One region of the Nocardia sp. NPDC056064 genome, then DNA from elsewhere that is predicted to be linked to it. Evidence: riboswitches for the same ligand, from Rfam matches in the RefSeq annotation. Region 1 holds a riboswitch; the other holds the start of a gene.
The links. A riboswitch is a leader RNA that binds a small molecule or an ion and turns the genes downstream of it on or off. The one in region 1 is predicted to bind S-adenosylmethionine.
Positions count from the first base shown of each region.

Region 2: another riboswitch for S-adenosylmethionine. It lies ahead of ACFC06_RS15520 (AfsA-related hotdog domain-containing protein); the one in region 1 lies ahead of ACFC06_RS22940 (bifunctional o-acetylhomoserine/o-acetylserine sulfhydrylase).

Region 1 covers NZ_JBHJWO010000001.1:4,953,756-4,960,801, reverse strand. The annotation lists gene glpK (glycerol kinase GlpK) at 1-1,042, shown strand, start outside; gene ACFC06_RS22950 (MFS transporter) at 1,115-2,359, opposite strand; gene ACFC06_RS22945 (NADP-dependent isocitrate dehydrogenase) at 2,554-3,771, opposite strand; SAM riboswitch class IV at 4,041-4,151, shown strand; gene ACFC06_RS22940 (bifunctional o-acetylhomoserine/o-acetylserine sulfhydrylase) at 4,232-5,548, shown strand; gene ACFC06_RS22935 (homoserine O-acetyltransferase) at 5,590-6,690, shown strand; gene ACFC06_RS22930 (TetR/AcrR family transcriptional regulator) at 6,701-7,046, opposite strand, start outside.
Region 2 covers NZ_JBHJWO010000001.1:3,371,589-3,378,634, reverse strand. The annotation lists gene ACFC06_RS15535 (SMP-30/gluconolactonase/LRE family protein) at 1-314, opposite strand, end outside; gene ACFC06_RS15530 (MarR family winged helix-turn-helix transcriptional regulator) at 429-878, shown strand; gene ACFC06_RS15525 (SRPBCC family protein) at 929-1,381, opposite strand; SAM riboswitch class IV at 1,526-1,641, shown strand; gene ACFC06_RS15520 (AfsA-related hotdog domain-containing protein) at 1,655-2,422, shown strand; gene ACFC06_RS15515 (HAD family hydrolase) at 2,494-3,213, shown strand; gene ACFC06_RS15510 (hypothetical protein) at 3,207-4,049, shown strand; gene ACFC06_RS15505 (hypothetical protein) at 4,114-5,520, shown strand; tRNA gene ACFC06_RS15500 (tRNA-Lys) at 5,535-5,607, shown strand; tRNA gene ACFC06_RS15495 (tRNA-OTHER) at 5,618-5,688, shown strand; gene ACFC06_RS15490 (DUF5063 domain-containing protein) at 5,721-6,221, opposite strand; gene ACFC06_RS15485 (MFS transporter) at 6,308-7,046, opposite strand, start outside.

The sequences.
Region 1 (7,046 bases):
CGAACGCGGTGACGTGCTGTTCGGGACCATGGAGTCCTGGCTGATCTGGAACCTCACCGGCGGCGAGCACGTCACCGATGTCACCAATGCGGGCCGCACCCTGCTGATGAACCTGGCGACCCGGCAGTGGGACGAGGAACTGTTGCGGTTCTTCGACATTCCGCGCGCCATGCTCCCCCGCATCGAACCCTCGACCGGTGACTTCGGGACCGCCCGGGTCGCCGCGCCGGGCGTGCGGATCGGCGCGGCGCTCGGCGACCAGCACGCCGCCTTGTTCGGGCAGACCTGCTTCGCGCCCGGCGAGACCGAATGCACTTACGGCACCGGCGGATTCCTGATGATGAACACCGGGCCCGAGATCGTGCGCTCCCGGCACGGGCTGCTCACCACCATCGGCTACCAGGTGGGCCCGGAGCCGGTGTACGCGCTGGAGGGGCCGATCGCGGTCACCGGGTCGCTGGTGCAGTGGCTGCGCGACATCGTCGGCCTGATCGCCACCGCGCCCGAAATCGAAACCCTCGCAAGCACTGTCGACGACAACGGCGGCTGCTATCTGGTCCCCGCCTTCTCCGGCCTCTACGCCCCGCACTGGCGCAGCGACGCCCGCGGCCTGCTCATCGGCCTCACCTCGTACGTCACCAAAGGCCACCTCGCCCGCACCGTCCTCGAGGCCACCGCCTGGCAGACCCGCGACGTGGTCGAGGCCATGAACGCCGACGCGGGCCTGCGCGCGCGATCCCTGCGCGTAGCAGGCGGAATGGCCGCCAACAACCTGCTCATGCAGATCATCGCCGACGTCCTCGACATCCCCGTCACCCGCCCGCTGGTCACCGAGACCGTCTCCCTCGGCGCCGCCTACGCCGCGGGCCTGGCCGTCGGCTACTGGCCCGACCTCCAGGGCCTACGCCGCAACTGGCGAGCCGCCGCCCAATGGCTCCCCCACCCCGACCGCACCCGCCGCGACGAGGAATACGCCCACTGGCAACGCGCCGTCCACCTCAGCATCGGCTGGGCCCGCCCGGCAGACGGCACACGCCACTGATCCGGACGCGCTCACCCGCGCACGGCGATCAGCCGAACAGCTCGTCGGTCGAGGTCGCCGTGCCTGCCTGTTTCAGCCACGTGGCGAGGTGGTCGAGATCGGCGCACTCCGCGAGCTGGGAGACACGCGGCGGGCCAGCCAGACGGTGGTGGTGAACAGGAGGACGCCTGCGATGGCCAGAACAGCGCCGACGGCGGCGGGGGCGGTGTAGCCGAGGCCTGCGGCGATGACGAGGCCGCCGAGCCAGGCGCCTGCGGCGTTGGCGATGTTGAGGGCGGCGTGGTTGAGGGCGGCGGCGAGGGTTTGGGCGTCGGCGGCGACGTCCATGAGGCGGGTTTGCAGGCCGGGTGCCAGGGCCGCGCCGGAGGCGCCGACGAGGAAGGCGCCCAGGGCGGCGGTGACCGGGTTGTGGGCGGCCAGGACGAAGCCGGCCAGGATGACGACCATGGCGAGCAGGGCCGCGAAGATCGAGCGGTCGACGCCGCGGTCGGCCAGGATGCCACCGAGGACATTGCCCGCGATCATGCCGAGGCCGAACAGGGCGAGCACGATCGGGACGGCGCCGACGGACAGCCCGGCGACATCGGTCATGGTGGTGGCGATGTAGGTGTAGACGGCGAACATGCCGCCGAAGCCGATCGCGCCGACGGCCAGGGTGAGCAGCACCTGGGGGCGGCGCAGCGCGCCGAGTTCGGTGCGCGGATCGGTGATGGTCATGGTGGTCAGCGGTGGCACGAACCGCCACAGCGCGGCCACGGTCGCCACGCCGATGATCGCGACCACCACGTAGGCGTCCCGCCAGCCCAGATGCTGGCCGAGCCAGGTCGCCCCGGGCACACCGACCACATTGGCCACGCTCAATCCGAGCATCACCGCGGCCACCGCCTTGGCCCGCTGCCCGGCGGGCGCGAGCGTGGCGGCCGCCAGCGAGGCGACACCGAAGTAGGCGCCGTGCGGCAATCCGGATACGAACCGGGCCGCGACGAGCGAACCGAAGGTGGGGGCGAGCACGGTCGCGGCATTGCCGACGGTGAACGCGGCCATCAGGGCGATGAGCAGCTTCTTCCTGGGCACCCGGGCACACAGCGCGGCGATCAACGGCGCCCCGACGACCACGCCGAGCGCGTACGCCGACACCGCGTGACCGGCCGTGGGCTCGGTGATCCGGAAGTCGGCGGCGATATCGGGCAGCAGTCCCATGGTCACGAACTCGGTGGTGCCGATCCCGAATCCACCCAGCGCCAGCGCCAGCATCGCGGGAATGTGCCAGCTGGTGCGTGGCGCCACGCGGTCGGCGGCGGAGAGGGAAGAAGTCACGCCTCCATGCAACGGCGAGTCCCGGCCCCGCGCATCCCGGGACGACCGTGAGTTACCCCACCCGGAAACGACACAGCCCGGCGAGCAACCCACTGTTCTCGCGAGAACACGGGTAACTCACCGGGCTGAGCGAACGCTCCCACCTCACCGTGGGGCTGCCGACGCAGCCCCCTATCGGCCAGAGGCGGAAAGGCTCACTTCAGGGTGCGGGCCAAATTTGCGTCCAAGGCACCCAGGAACTCCTCGGTGCTCAGGTAGCCCTGATCGCCGCCGACGAGCAGCGCCAGGTCCTTGGTCATCTGCCCACCCTCGACGGTCTTGATGACCACGTCTTCGAGCGTCTGCGCGAAGCCGATCACCTCGGGGGTGTTGTCCAGCTTGCCGCGGTGTTCGAGGCCGCGGGTCCAGGCGAAGATCGACGCGATCGGGTTGGTCGAGGTCGGCTTGCCCTGCTGGTGCTGACGGTAGTGCCGGGTGACGGTGCCGTGTGCGGCCTCCGCTTCACAGGTCTTGCCGTCCGGGGTGAGCAGCACCGAGGTCATCAGGCCGAGCGAGCCGAAGCCCTGGGCCACGGTGTCGGACTGCACGTCGCCGTCGTAGTTCTTGCAGGCCCAGACGTAGCCGCCCTCCCACTTCATGGAGGAGGCGACCATGTCGTCGATCAGGCGGTGCTCGTAGGTCAGGCCCGCCGCGTCGAACTCGGCCTTGAACTCGGCGTCGAAGACTTCCTGGAAGGTGTCCTTGAACATGCCGTCGTAGGCCTTGAGGATGGTGTTCTTCGTGGAGAGGTACACCGGGTAGTTCTGCTGCAGGCCGTAGTTGAACGAGGCGCGCGCGAAGTCCTCGATGGACTTCTTGAAGTTGTACATGCCCATGACGACGCCGCCGTCCTCCGGCATCTTCACGACCTCGTGCACGATCGGCTCGCCGCCGTCCTCCGGGGTGAAGGTCAGCGTGACGGTGCCCGCCTCGAAGACCTTGAAGTCGGTGGCGCGGTACTGGTCGCCGAAGGCGTGGCGGCCGATGATGATCGGCTTGGTCCAGCCGGGCACCAGGCGGGGCACGTTGGAGATGATGATCGGCGCGCGGAAGATGGTGCCACCCAGGATGTTACGGATGGTGCCGTTGGGCGAGCGCCACATCTTCTTGAGGCCGAACTCCTTCACCCGCGCTTCGTCGGGGGTGATGGTGGCGCATTTGACGCCGACGCCGTGCTTCTTGATGGCGTTCGCGGCGTCGACGGTGACCTGGTCGTCTGTCTTGTCGCGATACTCGATGCCGAGGTCGTAATACTCGAGGTTCACGTCGAGATACGGGTGGATCAGCTTGTCCTTGATGAACTGCCAGATGATCCGGGTCATCTCGTCGCCGTCGAGTTCTACGACGGTACCTTCAACCTTGATCTTGGACATGGATCTTCGTGTCCTCCTAGGATGGTGCCCTCATTGCACGGCCAGGCGAACACGCTTGTGAGCGGACCCCAGCTGTTCCAACAGACAACGTATATGCCCCGCGTTGTCGGCGGGACGTGTGGTGCAAACAAGACAAGCGTACTGCTGCCCGGGACCTCACCGCGATGGGAGGGCCCGCTGTGCGGGACTGTGCCGATCGCGACGTGATCCAGGCTACGTTCAGCCGGGAAGTTTCCGTGTGGGGGCTTGTCCGGTTAACATGACGGCAAGGTCATGAGTACCAGCGTCAAGCCCCGGCTCGCTGGTCGGCAACCCTCCAGTTGCGGTGGGGTGCTCCGGGTGATGACCGGGCTCTCGAAGGTCGAGGGCAAGCGCGCATCCCAGGAGGCCCCCATGTGTTGTTGTCCGTCGATCCGACCCAGTTGACGAATTCCCCGGCGCACAACCCTGGAGCACTTTCATGACCGACTCTGCCCTGCCCGAGAACTGGACCTTCGAGACCAAGCAGATCCACGCCGGCCAGGCCCCCGACGCGAGCACCAACGCGCGGGCCCTGCCGATCTACCAGACCACCTCCTACACCTTCCGCGACACCGATCACGCCGCCGCGCTGTTCGGGCTCGCCGAACCGGGCAACATCTACACCCGGATCATGAACCCCACCCAGGACGCGGTGGAGCAGCGCATCGCCGCGCTCGAGGGTGGTGTCGCCGCGCTGTTGCTGGCCTCGGGCCAGGCCGCCGAGACCTACGCGATCCTGAACCTGGCGGGCGCCGGTGACCACATCGTGTCCAGCCCGCACCTCTACGGCGGCACCTACAACCTGTTCCACTACTCGCTGCCCAAGCTGGGCATCGAGGTCTCCTTCGTCGAGGACCCCGACGACCTGGCCCAGTGGCAGGCCGCCATCCGGCCCAACACCAAGGCCTTCTACGGCGAGACCATCGCCAACCCGAGCAGCGCGGTGTTCGACATCCCCGGTATCGCCGCCGTCGCGCACGCCGCGGGTCTGCCGCTGATCGTCGACAACACCGTCGCCACCCCGTACCTGATCCAGCCGCTGGCCCACGGCGCCGACATCGTCGTGCACTCGGCCACCAAGTACCTGGGCGGGCACGGCGCGGCCGTCGCGGGCGTGATCGTCGACGGTGGCACCTTCGACTGGACCGTGCGCGACGCCGAGGGCAACGCCCGTTTCCCCGGCTTCACCGAGCCGGACCCGAGCTACCACGGCGCGGTCTTCGCCGACCTGGGCGCGCCCGCCTACGCGCTCAAGGCCCGCGTGCAGCTGCTGCGCGATCTGGGTGCGGCGGTCTCGCCGTTCAACGCCTTCCTCATCGCCCAGGGCATCGAGACGCTGAGCCTGCGGGTGGAACGGCACGTGGCCAACGCCGAGGCCGTGGCGAAGTTCGTCGCCGAGCAGCCGGGCGTGGAGAAGGTGTACTACGCGGGCCTCGAGTCCTCGCCCTGGCACGAGCGGATCACGCAGCTGGCCCCCAAGGGCGCGGGCGCGATCGTGGCCTTCGACCTGGCCGGTGGCGTCGACGCGGGCAAGAAGTTCGTGGACGCTCTGAGCCTGCACAGCCATGTCGCTAACATCGGTGATGTGCGTTCTCTCGTGATTCACCCGGCCTCGACCACGCACTCGCAGTTGACGCCGGAGGAGCAGCTGGCCGCAGGCGTGTCTCCGGGGCTGGTGCGGCTCGCGGTGGGTATCGAGGGCATCGACGACATCCTGGCCGATCTGCGGGCCGGTTTCGCGGCGGCGACGACGTGACTGTGAGCACCGAATCGCCGATCGCCCGACCCGGCTCCGGGGTGGCTCTGCCGCCCCCGGACGGGCGACTCGGCGTGGTCGCCATCGGGGACGTGACGCTGGAGAACGGCGCCGTGGTCCCCGATGTGCGGCTCGCGGTGCAACGCTGGGGCGAGCTCTCGCCCACCCTGGACAATGTGGTGCTGGTCGAGCACGCGCTCACCGGCGACTCCGCCGTCATCGCCAGCCCGGACAATCCCGCGCCGGGCTGGTGGGAGGGCATGGTCGGCCCCGGTGCGCCGATCGACACCGACGAATGGTGTGTGATCGCCACCAACGTGCTCGGCGGCTGCAAGGGCAGCACCGGCCCGTCCAGCATCGCCCCCGACGGAAAGCCGTGGGGCGCGCGTTTTCCCGGCCTGACCATCCGTGACCAGGTGACCGCCGAGGCGCAGCTGCTCGACCTGCTCGGCATCGAGCGGCTCGGCGCGGTGGTCGGCGGGTCGATGGGCGGCATGCGGGTGCTGGAGTGGATCATCGGCAGCCCGGAGCGGGTCTCGGCCGCGCTGGTGCTGGCCGTGGGCGCCAGGGCCACCGCCGATCAGATCGGTACCCAGACCACGCAGATGGCCGTCATCCGGTCCGACCCGGACTGGCAGGGCGGTGACTACCACGGCACCGGCCGCGCGCCGATGACCGGCATGGGCCTGGCCCGGCGCATCGCGCACCTGACCTACCGCACCGAGGGCGAACTCGACCACCGCTTCGCCAATCAGGCCCAGGGCGACGAGGACCCGTGGACCGGCGGCCGCTACGCGGTGCAGAGCTATCTCGAGCACCAGGCCGAGAAGCTGTGTCAGCGGTTCGATCCGGCCACCTACGTGCTGCTCAGCGAGGCGATGAACCGCCACGACATCGGGCGCGGACGCGGCGGGGTCGCCGCCGCGCTGGCCTCAACGCCGGTGCCGTGCGTGGTGGGCGGGGTCGACTCGGATCGCCTGTACCCCTTGCACACTCAGGCCGAGCTGGCCGAAGGTCTGCCCGGCTGCGCGGGTCTGGAGATCGTGCACTCCCGGGACGGGCACGACGGATTTCTCACCGAGGCCGCCGCCGTCGCCAAGCTGCTCACCGAGACGATCCGGATGGCGCGCGAGAACCGCTGAGCCGCAGTCGTTACCGGCCCGGCAGCCCCGGCAGCAGGGCCACCACCGAGCGGACGAAATCCTGAAGTCGTTCGCGCGGGTACTCGTGGGGATCGCTCACGGCCAGGCGGCCGAGCATCTCGGCCACGGTGAGCGTGGCGTTCGCCAGCAGCGCCGCGTCCATGCCCGACCAGCGCGGTGAGAGCGCGATACCGACCTCGACCAGCGCCTGCGCGCGAGCGAGGATATCGGCGCGCGAGGCACGCAGGGCGGCCCGGTATTCGTCGGGGGCGCTGGCCGGGGTGGCCAGGATGAGCCGCCAGCGCGTCGGGTTCTCCAGCGCCAGACCCACGAACGCCTCCACCGTCGCCGAGGCG
Region 2 (7,046 bases), 1.6 Mb from region 1:
CCGGAATCGATCACCCACAGCCGCCCCTCGGCGTCGACCTTCACCCCGTTCGCGGTCTCGCGCCCATCCGCGCCCGCGGGCAGGAACACCTCGGCGCGCGTCGCCCCGGCCGCGGCGCGATAGACCGACCCGTCGGCGAACGACCCCACATAGGTATCGCCGGTGCGTGCGTCGAGCCCGATCCCCTCGGGATACACGGCGGTCCCGGGCAGCTCGTAGGCAGTGCTCAGCGTGACGGCGGCAGCGGGCTCGCCGCACCCCGTGACGGCCAGGCAGCAGGCGGCCAAGGCGACAACGGCGGTGGTCCTGATCATGATGAAGCCTCTCAGTGAGGTAAATCCAGACATCTAGTGATGAGCTAAAACATAGATTAGAACCTTTATGATCGTCAAGATAGTTATCGAATGACGACCGGATACCATGCACCCATGACGTCCATGCCCGCCGCCGACCGGCTCGGTTCGTACCTCAAGCGCGCCGAACAGGCCCTGATGGCGACCAAGACCGCCGCGCTCAAACCGGCAGGCCTGACCGTCCCGCAGTACAGCGCCCTGCTGAGCCTCGCCGAGCATCCCGGCATCTCCGCCGCCGCGCTGGCCCGGCTGGTCGGCGTCACCCCGCCCACGATGAACACCGTCCTGACCAACCTCCAGGACCGCGGCCTGGTCGAGCGGACGCCGCACGAATGGCACAAGAACATCCTGGAAACCCGGCTCACCGAGGCCGGCCGGGAACTCACGGCCGACGCCGACGTCCGCGCCATCGCGGTCGAGCGCACCCTCGCGCAACGCTTCACCGCCGAGGAGCTGACCGCGCTCACCGCCATGCTCGTCCGCACGGCGGAGGCACTCGACGAGATCCGCGCCGACCTGCCCTGAAACGGCGAGAGCCCGCCGGAAGCATCCGGCGGGCTCTCGTGACGAGTGGCCTAGCGTTCGGCGGCGGCCTTCACCCGCGCCAGGGTCTCCTGCATGCCCGAGACCAGGTCGGCCTCGAACTTGTCCTCACCACCGGCGGCGGCGTTGACCAGCGTGCGCACGGGGGCGGGGATGCCCTTGGGGTCGACGGTGCGGGTCTCCACCACGCGGGTGCCGCCCGCGGTCGGCTCGAGCTCGTAGCGCCACACGGTGCGGTTCTCCAGCATCCGGAAGGCCAGGGTCTTGTTCGGCTCGAAGGCGACGATGCGCGAGGTGGTCGGCCACACCTTCCAGCCGTCCTTGTTGACGTTCACCGTCAGCGCGCCGACCCGCACTCCGCCCAGCGCGATCATCTTCCACGTCGTCGGGCTCAGCTCGGGCATCCGCTTGAGATCGGCGAGCACCGCCCACACCTTCTCCGGCGATGCGGCGATGTCGATGCTGGCTTCGAGATTGTTCGGCAACGTTGCCTCCGGGATCGTGTGACGTTCGGTAACGCTCAGCATAGGCGCCCGGCGGGGGCCGATCCTCGTACCGTGGGTGGATTATTTGCACCCTGCTCCGAACGCTGTTCAAAAATATTGCGGCCGAATACCTTTCGATTCGACGGTCACGAGTTCCAGCATCGAGCCCCGGCTAGCTGGGCGGCAACCCTCCATCGGCGGCGGGGTGCTCCGGGTGACGACCGGATGGTGAGGCGTCTTGCTCGCCATAAGCGTCCTTCTGGAGGTCTATCCATGTCTGTAGTCCAGCTCGACTCCACCGTGACCACCGCGTACGTGGTGGTCGGTGACCGATTCCTCGGCATCTCCGCCGACGACCGGGTGCACACCGTGTCCGGACTGGTCGCGTTGCTGCGCGGCGGGCGATTGCCCGCGAGTCAGGAACTGGCCGTTCACCTGGGGCAGGGCGTCACCCGGCACGATCTCGACTATCTCGAGCACGTGGCCGCGGTGCACGCGCCGCACCTGCGGGTGCGGGTCGTCGGCGAGATCGCCGAGCCCGCGCGCAGGCACCACGTGCACAAGTACCAGCACTCCAATGTGCTGCTGGCGGGCCTCACCAGGACCGAGGAGAACGTCTTCCAGGCCGATCTGCGCCTGGACGGCGACAACGAACTGCTCCTGGACCACCAGACCGGTGAGCACGTGCAGGGCATCGTGGTGATCGAGGCGGTGCGCCAGCTGTTCCTGGCCGCCTTCGAACTCGAATACGGCGTGCGCCGCCCGCAGGAGCACTTCTACATCGTCTGGAACAACGTGGACCTGCGGTTCACCTCGTTCCTGTTCCCGCTGCCCGCGACCCTGCACGCGCGGCTCACGCCGGTCTCCGTCGACGACCCGGGCAAACTGCAGTTCCGGATCGAGACCGAGGTGCACCAGTTCGGCAAGCCCGTCGCCAGCTCGCGCATCGAGTTCACCGCCCTGCCCAACGAGCGGATCGCCCAGATCGAGCGCGCCAAGGCCGCCAAGGCGGTCGACGCCTACCTCGAGGCCTCGGCGTGAGCGGTCAGCGCCCGGAGGCGGCAGCGGAGCGTGACCACGGAGGGCGCCCGAGCACGCCGAATGGAAGCAGCATGAGTTCGGGAGCCGCGTTCTTCGACGTGGACGAGACCGTGATCACGGTCAAGTCCATGTTCACCTTCCTGCGCTTCTGGCTCGCCGAACAGGGTGACGACGGCACCGAGTACGCCCGCGTCACCGACGACCTCAAACAGCGGGCCCAAGCGGGCGCCCCCCGCGGGGACATCAACCGCGAGTACTACCGCACCTACCGCGGCGTCGAGTACACCGCGCTGGTCGCGGCCGGTCAGCGCTGGTTCGACGAGTTCGCCGCCGGGGGAGCCGCCTTCTACGCCGAGCCGGTCCGTGCCCTGCGCGACCACGCGGCGGCGGGCGTGCGCACGGTGCTGCTGTCGGGTTCGTTCGCCCCGGCGATCGCGCCGGTCGCCGCGGCGGTCGGGGCCGATCACATCATCGCCACCGAACCCCTGCTCGACGAGCACGGCGTGCTCACCGGCGAGGTGCGCAAGCCGATGATCGGCGCGGCCAAGGGCGAGGCGGTGGTCGAGTACCTGCGCGAACACGCGATCAGCGTGAACGACACCTGGGGCTACGGCGACCACGCCACCGACCTGCCCTTCCTCTGGCTGGTCGCCCGCCCGGCCTACCGCGGCGACGACCCCAAGCTGGTCGCGGCCGCGCGCTCCGGCACCTGGCGACTGCTCAGCGACCGGCTCGGCGACGCCGAGGGCAACGAATTCTCCGACGATCGAAAAGTGGCATCCGTATGGTGAAAAGTCGCTACGAGCTGACCCCGACCACCCAGGGCCCGCTCTATCCACCCAGCGAAATAGTGGACGCCGCAGGCGATTTCCTCGTAGTCGGCTTCCTCAACGAGGAAGGTCCCGCCGGCACGGTGACGCGCCGGTGGGGCAGGGCCGTGGTCGCGGCCGACACCCCGCTGCCGCCGTTCGGCGAGAACCTGCCCTACACGGTGGTTCGTGATCTACCCGAGGAGCTCTCCGACGACGACCGCGCACTGGTCCTGCACACGCTCCCACTTCCCCTGCCCGCCAACAACTATCCGATGGTCTTCGCGCCCGACCAGCTCCCGGAAGCCGCCTCGGTCACCCGCCCGAGCTACCCCTTCCACGAGGTCCCCATCCCCGACCTGCGTCCCGAGGACGGCCGCAAACTCACCGAGCCCGTCACTCTCGGTCAATGGCTGGAAGCCCGTGGCACCCTGGATGTCTCGCTCAGCGACGACGAACACTCGGCCCACTTCGCCTTCGAGTTCACCGGCCTGATCCCCGACTCCCTCTACACGGTCATGTCCCTGCGCTCCGGCGACCTGAACCCCGAATCACCCACCCGCCCAGGCCCTCTCGGCGTGCCCAACGTCTTCATCACCGCCCCCGACGGCACCGCCACCTACCGGGCCACCCTCCCCAACCCCTTTCCCGACCCTTCGACCCCCGGCGCCAACCGCGTCATCAGCGTCGTAGTCCTCTGGCAGAGCTACCAGCAGAACTACGGCGGCGCCATCGGCCACTTCGGCCTCGGCGGTGACATCCACGCCCAACTCAAACTCCCCACCCCCACCTTCGAGGAGTTCACCACCCATCCCTGACCCGATCCCGGGTGGCGGCGAAAACGTTTGCCGCCACCCGGGCCTTCTTGTGATGATTCGGGGCATGGATACGGGGGTGCTGGAGCCCGGCGAGGCGTTGGTTCAGCTGCACGCGACCTTGGACGCCCGGCCTCGGCCGGAGAATGTGGCCGTGCTCGTCTGGTACGTGCTGAAGCACGAGCTGGGGGAGGACGAGCGCCGGCGCTTGGGCAAGGTGGCGCGGGTCGCCGGACGATGGAACGGGTTGACCTCTCTGCCCGATGATTTCGCGTCGCCGGTGGGCGGCGCACGCCAGGTGGCGGCCACCAGCCGCCTGTTCGATGTCGCCGCCGAGGTGGATGCCGACGAGCCCGCCTCGCTGCTGTCGTTCGCGCAGGCGGTCGGCGCTGCGATCGGTTTCGATCCGGGACGGCCGGACTTCCTCGCCGACCGGCTCAACCGCCACGACCGGGCCGCCGCCGGGATGGACATCTCCAAGCGCCAGTACAACCGCCGTTTCCGCGCGCTGCGCCGGGTGACGGGCAAGGCGCACACCCTGGACATGGAGCAACGCAAACGGCACCTGACGCTGCTGGCCAAGACGGGTTTCGCCACCGAACTCACCCTCGACCGCTTCCGCGCCGATCCCGGCGCCGCGTGCTTCATCGCCTACTTCACCGCCAAGCGCAAGCTGCGCCGCCAGTTCACGCTGTCGGGCCGCGACAACCCCTTCGACGAGATCGCCGAGCTGCTGTTCGCGCGCTGTCGCCGGTCCGCCGACACCGACTGGTGGATGATCGCGCAGGCCTATCCCACCCCGGAGGTGCTGGCCCGCCTCACCGAGGAGCAGCGCGGCGAGCTGCTCGGCCGCTGGTTCCGCACGATGCGGTCGACCGCTTCCGCGCTGGAGAGCCTCTGGGCGGCAAGCGAATTCGATCGCGAGCGGATGGTCGTCCGGCGCGGCAACGATTCCTCGACGTGGAATCTGCTCTGCGGCGCCTACAACACGGCGCGGGCGGCGTGGTTGTCGTGCCTGGCCGCCACCGACGCGACCGGTCTGCTCGACGTGGCCTGCCCCGGCAAGGCCATGATGCTGATGGCAGGCGACCTGGCCGCCTGGCACCTGGCCACCGGTTCCGGGCCGCACCCCGACACCCAGGTGTGGGCGGCACTGCCGCTGCCCTGGGAGGTGCTCGACGGCCGGGCGACCTGCACGGCGGCCCAGGTCGTCGAGTTCTGCGAGATCGCGGGCATCGACCCGCACCGCACGGGCTGGACCGGCCCCAAACCCCCCGGCCCGGTCGGCACCTTCCGCCCCACCCCGGAGCTCGTCCACGGCGTCGCCGTAGCCGACCCCGTCTGGGCGGGCATGCTGCGCGGCGCCGGTGCCTTCAGCGGAAACCCCATCAAAGCCACACACGCCCAAGAGCTTTCCGCCGGCATCCCCACCTCCGTCCTCCCAGAATCCACTGGACACCCCCACCCCGACTGAGGCACGATCACCATGCCCGCTGTAGCTCAGTGGTAGAGCATCCGGCTCTTCACCGGATGGACGCCGGTTCGAGCCCGGTCGGCGGCACAGCGGATGCCTCGTCGTAGCTCAGTGGTAGAGCACCCGGCCAGCACCGGGCAGCCGCCGGTTCGACCCCGGCCGACGAGCCATCCGCCCCCCGACTATCCCATCCGCCCTTGTCACGACTGGAACAGGTCGGCGTGCAGGGCTGCATGGAGGGGGCGGAGGGCGGCGACCGCGTGGTTGCCCCAGTGGCCGAGGTAGGACAGGCGCCAGTCGAAGGTGACGTCCTGCCAGTGGGATCCGGAGTCGAGGGCGTCGAGGCCGGTGCGGAGATCGCGCCAGATGTCGGCCAGGTCGTCGGCTACCGACCCTGCGGTGAGGTGGGCGCCTGGGTCTGCGAGATCGCGGTTGGTCCAGTAGATGTCGAGGGGGCCGAGGGTGGTCGTGCAGCGGGTGTAGCACTCGTACCAGGCGTCGTGATCGATGGTTGTCGGGAGGGTGGCCGCGGTCGGTTCCACGCGGGGGAGGTGGGCGGCCGCGGCGAGCATGGTGGCGAGCAGGGGGACCAGGGTTCGGGGGAGTTCGATGCCTGCCGGAGTGCCGTCGATCGTCTCGATGGCCGCGCAGAATTCGCGGGCAGAGGCTTCGAAGGTGACGACTTCGGGCGGCTTGCTCATCCGGTAAGGATGGTGGGCGCGAAGGGGATGGAGCAACCCCGAAACCCGGTCCGCCACGTGGACGGCGGACCGGGATCGGAGGTGGGTCAGGCGGGTTGGGCCTTGGTCGACGCGAAAGCCAGTGTGGCTCCGGCGAAGCCGAGGGCGGAGATCGCCAGGGCCACGGCGGGGAAGCCGTTGCCCGCTACCAGGTTGGCCAGTTGGGGGCCTGCGCTGGCGCCGAGGAAGAGGGCGAAGGTGTAGAGGGCGGTGGCGGCGCCTCTGGCTTCGCCCGCCTGGGCGGCGATGGCCTGGACCGCGGCGGGGGCCGCGACCGCCACCGCGGCCACGAAGACGAAAAGCCAAGTGGCTACCCAGATCCCGCCGAGCGGGACGGCGGTGATCGCGGCGGCGGCGCCGGCGGCCGACAAAGCCGTGATCAGGCGCAGTTCCGGGTTGATCGCGGCCAGCCGGGTGGCCAGCAGGGGGACGGCGATCATGGCGGGAATGGCGCTGGCCCGCAGAACCAGCAGCGCGGTGCTACCCGTGCCGACGCCCTCGGGTGGCGCGAGTTGCACGCCGGTGTAGATCCCGACGAAGGAGCCGAGTACGGCAAGGCAGCTGAGGTAGAGCAGGGCCAACCGTGGGGCGCGCAGCAGCCCGGCGAACGCGGTGAAGACCGAGCCCACCGAGGCCGCCGAGTCGCCACGGCGACCCGGTTCGAGCACCCCGCGCAGCAGCAGCGCCGAGATCGCGAAGCCCACCGCGCTCGCCACGAACACCGCCCGCCAGCCGAAGGTGTCGTCGACGAGCTGGGCGAGCACCTGCGCGATCACGCCCGCCGCG